DNA from 2 places in the Paeniglutamicibacter sp. NPDC012692 genome. Region 2 is predicted to be linked to the other one. Evidence: riboswitches for the same ligand, from Rfam matches in the RefSeq annotation. Region 2 holds a riboswitch; the other holds the start of a gene.
The links. Region 2 has a riboswitch for glycine ahead of cycA (D-serine/D-alanine/glycine transporter). Riboswitches for the same ligand answer to the same signal wherever they lie in the genome.
Positions count from the first base shown of each region.

Region 1: it holds a riboswitch for glycine, as region 2 does, so the genes downstream of both, gcvP (aminomethyl-transferring glycine dehydrogenase) here and cycA (D-serine/D-alanine/glycine transporter) in region 2, are expected to answer to the same signal.

Region 1 is NZ_JBIBDE010000007.1:191,585-193,782, reverse strand. It holds gene gcvP (aminomethyl-transferring glycine dehydrogenase) at 1-1,227, opposite strand, end outside; glycine riboswitch at 1,403-1,503, opposite strand; gene ACFY5D_RS20065 (NADPH-dependent F420 reductase) at 1,709-2,198, shown strand, end outside.
Region 2 is NZ_JBIBDE010000003.1:321,776-323,973, reverse strand. It holds gene cycA (D-serine/D-alanine/glycine transporter) at 1-1,128, opposite strand, end outside; glycine riboswitch at 1,547-1,644, opposite strand; gene ACFY5D_RS13475 (dTMP kinase) at 1,986-2,198, shown strand, end outside.

The sequences.
Region 1 (2,198 bases), on a different contig from region 2:
GCGGCGCAGGTTGATGCCGGCAGCCTCGGCCGCGGTGATGATGGCATCGACGTCGGCGACCTTCACCTGGACGGTGTCGAAGAACGAGTCGGCAACCAGCTCCAGGCCTGCGCCGGAGAGCGCGGTGGCGATGGTGCGGGCGTGGTTGTGGGTGCGCTGGGCGATGCGCTTCAGGCCGGCCGGGCCGTGGTACACGGCGTACATCGAGGCCGTGATGGCCAGCAGCGCCTGGGCGGTGCAGATGTTGGAGGTGGCCTTTTCGCGGCGGATGTGCTGCTCACGGGTCTGCAGGGCCAAGCGGTAGGCCGGGGCTCCGGCGTTGTCCTTGGACACGCCGACCAGGCGGCCGGGCAGCGAACGCTCCAGGCCGTTGCGCACTGCCATGTAGGCTGCGTGCGGGCCGCCGAAGAACAGCGGCACGCCGAAACGCTGGGTGTTGCCGACGGCGATGTCAGCACCCTGGTCGCCCGGGGCGGCGATCATGGTCAGGGCCAAGATGTCGGCCGCTACGGTGATCATCGCGCCGCGTTCCTTGGCGGCGGCAATGATGGCCGTGTGGTCAACCACGGCGCCGTTGTTGCCCGGCTGCTGCAGCACGATGCCGGAGATGTCGCCCTCGGGCAGGCCCGCGGTCAGGTCGGCGATCTCGACCTCGAAGCCCAGCGCGTCGGCGCGACCCTGCACAACGGCAACGGTCTGCGGGAAGAGGTTCGCATCGAGCACGGTCTTGGCGGTGGCTTTGGCCTTGTTGGCGCGGCGCATCAGCAGCACGGCCTCGGCAACGGCGGAAGCCTCGTCGAGCATCGACGCGTTGGCGATCGGCAGCGCGGTCAGGTCCATGACCATGGTCTGGAAGTTCAACAGGGCCTCGAGGCGGCCCTGGGAGATTTCAGGCTGGTACGGGGTGTACGCGGTGTACCAGGCCGGATCCTCAAGGATGTTGCGCAGGATCACCGGCGGGGTGAAGGTGTCGGAGAAACCCTGACCGATCATCTGGGTCTTCATCACGTTCTTGCCTGCCAAAACGCGCAGGTCGGCCAAAACTTCGGCCTCGGTGCGAGGGGCAGGCAAGTCCAGGGGTTCGCTCTGGCGGATGTCGGCCGGAACGGCCGTGTCGACGAGTTCGTCGAGGGAGGAATAACCAAGCTGGGCAAGCATGGTGTCAATGTCGCTGCCCTGGGGGCCAATATGGCGGGCGACGAACTCAGCGGACGGGGTCACGGTCATGGGGAACTCCATTGGGTCATCGGCGTGCGTGCACGCCGAACGAGCTGCAAGTTCCTCCCCGACCCTGTTGCTGTGACCTGAGAGTTTCCGCACCGCTGCGCCCTACGGCGAAACGCATGCTTGCACCTTCGGTGAGCCGCACCGCCGTGGCGATGTTGCTACTTTCCAGAGTTGCCTCTTCGCGGCGGTACGGGGGCCTGAGAGTTTCCCGGGGAGGAATTGCTCCTACGGCGCCCGACCAACTTACGTTGTGCGGGACTCTCCCGCCGCATGTCAGTGGCTATGCCCCCTGCGAGGCACGATTAACATCCTACCGGCCATGCGTGAGCTATACAACACGCAACCTTCCAACCCTTATCAGTCGGCGATTCCCCACCGCGCTCCGGGCCGCCCCAAGGGATTTCAACAAAACACTTGACGCTTCAACCATCCGAGGTCTAGAGTTTTACTTGAAAGTTCAACCAAACATTTTGAGGACTCCATGAAGAACTTCCTCGCTCGACTCTTCGGAAAGAAGGACACCATGTCCATCGACATCACCATCATCGGCACCGGCAACATGGCCCGCGCACTGTCAACCCGCGCACTCGCCGCCGGCAAGAACCTGCAGGTCCTGGCCCGCAACACCGAGGCCGCAACGGCACTCGCCACCGAACTCGGCCGCGGCACCGCCTCCGGCAACATCACCGAGGCCCCGGCCGGCGGCATCGTCATCCTGGCACTGCCCTTCGACGCCTCCAAGGAATACGTGCAGGCACAGGGCGCGGCGCTGGACGCGAAGATCCTCGTCGACATCTCCAACCCCGTCGACTTCGCAACCTTCGATTCGCTGACCACCGCCGACGGCAGCTCCGCCGCCGAGGAAATCGCCGCACTCACCTCAGCCAGCGTCGTCAAGGCGTTCAACACCAACTTCGCTGGACCGCTGACCGCGGGCAACGCCGACGGAGCGGCCCAGGACATCTTCATCG
Region 2 (2,198 bases):
GACGAACATGAAGCACAGCGCCGAGACCGTGGTGACCAGGGTGAAGGCCTCCGCCACCGAACCCTCGGCGTAGAGCAGCGCCACTCCGGCAAGCAGGAACATGCAGGAGAACAGCAGCGCGTTGCGCGGAACCTTGGTCCGGGAGAGCTTCGCGAAGGCCTTGGGGGCGTCGCCCTCCTCGGCCAGTCCGTGGACCATGCGGGAAGTCGAGTAGATACCGGAGTTTGCGCTGGAGGTTGCCGAGGTGAGCACCACGAAGTTCACGATGCCGGCGGCACCGGCCAGACCCGCCAGAGCAAACATGGCCACGAACGGGGATTCCTCGGCGCTGAAAAGGTTCCACGGCTGGACGGCCATGAGGATGACCAACGCACCCACGTAGAAGAAGAGGATGCGGACCGGGATGGAGTTGATGGCACGCGGCAGGGTCTTCTCCGGGTCCTTGGTCTCGGCTGCGGTGGTGCCGACCAGCTCGATGCCGACGAACGCGAACACCGCGATCTGGAAGCCGGCGACGAAGCCCATGAAACCCGTCGGGAACATCCCGCCGTCGCTCCAGAGGTTCGTGAAGGAGGCCGTGACGCCGTTGTGTTCGAAGCCCGTGATGACCATGACCAGGCCGATGACGATCAGCGCGCCGATGGCGACGATCTTGACCAAGGCGAACCAGAACTCGGTTTCGCCGAAGTTCTTCACGCTCGGCAGGTTAAGTGCCACCAGCAACAGGATGCAGGCCACGGCCGGGATCCACAGCGGCAAGTCCTTCCACCAGTACGCCACATAGTGGGAGATCGCCACGACGTCGGCGATGCCGGTTACCACCCAGCAGAACCAGTAGGTCCAGCCGGTGAAGAATGCCGCCCACGGGCCAAGAATGTCCCCGGCGAAGTCGGAGAAGTTCTTGTAGTTGGTGTTGCTCAACAGCAACTCGCCCATCGCGCGCATCACGAAGAAGAGCATGAAGCCGATGATCATGTAAACGAAGATCACCGAGGGTCCGGCGACCGAGATGGTCTTGCCCGAGCCCATGAACAGGCCGGTGCCAATGGCCCCGCCGATCGCGATCAGTTGGATGTGGCGGTTGGAGAGCCCTCGCTCGAGGTGGGGCGTGGAACTGTTGTTGCTCATGCTGCTGCCTTCCAGGTGGGTGCTGGTGCTTCGGTGGCGTGCCATGGACGATTCCCTAGCGGTGGTCGCCGACGGGGGGCTGGGTTCTGAATCGAGTCCGCCGCGTTGTTCTCCGAGGCAACCATTCCCATGCCGTTGCGCTTGCAGGAGAGACCCAGGGCGGGGCGCGCAGCAAACTCCGGATCCAGCAGAGCGGGATCTCGGAGCAGGATGGCGGGCGCGCCGATGGTCAACCGGGCATTGGCTTGGGTGGGTAGCATCTTGGAGGAACTCCCGAATCGCGCGCGGACGATGCCGCGCTGTTCTTGGATCCTCCCCAATCTGTTTACTTACCTGAGAGTTTCCATCCCAACCCGCATTGGGTGGGACTTGCTCCTTCGGTGAGCACGGATTCCACCGTGCTGCTTTCCAGATTCGCCTCTTCGTGGCGGTACGGGGGCCTGAGAGTTTCCTGGGGAGGAATTGCTCCTACGGCGCCCGTCCATGGCTCGAACGGGTCTCTCCCGCCACGTGTCGACAGCGATTTGTTTGTGACTGCAGTCACAATTTACGCTCAGTGGGCACATGGCGCAACTCGAGACGCATATTGTGTAGCAGGAGCCGAACGGCACTCCGCTGACATGGAACGAAATGCATTGCACTGGCGTCACATTCGCCGTTCCGGGCTGGATATGACGCTAACCGAGCAAATATCCCATTTCCCGAATCCTGCCCCCACGCGTCCTTCTCACTCGAGACCGGCTCACCGAGACTGCGAAACAATCCATCGCAAACCCGCAGTGGCGAACATGCATCGAATCGACCGACTTGTTCGTTGGACCTAATAGAGAACCCATCGAGTCAATCAACGGAGCCCCTTGCACTCTTCCCATGCGGAACCCAATGCGGGAGTCACCACGGACCCGCAAACCGAGCACGTCGATGCCCGATCGGATGTTGCGCTGGGCCGCCGGACCATTGTGTTGCTGGGCATCGACGGTGCAGGCAAGACCACGGCCGCGACCGCCCTCGTTGCCGGGATCCGGGCCAGAGGCATTCGAGCCCAGTTACTGCGCAATCCGGCCGGTCGG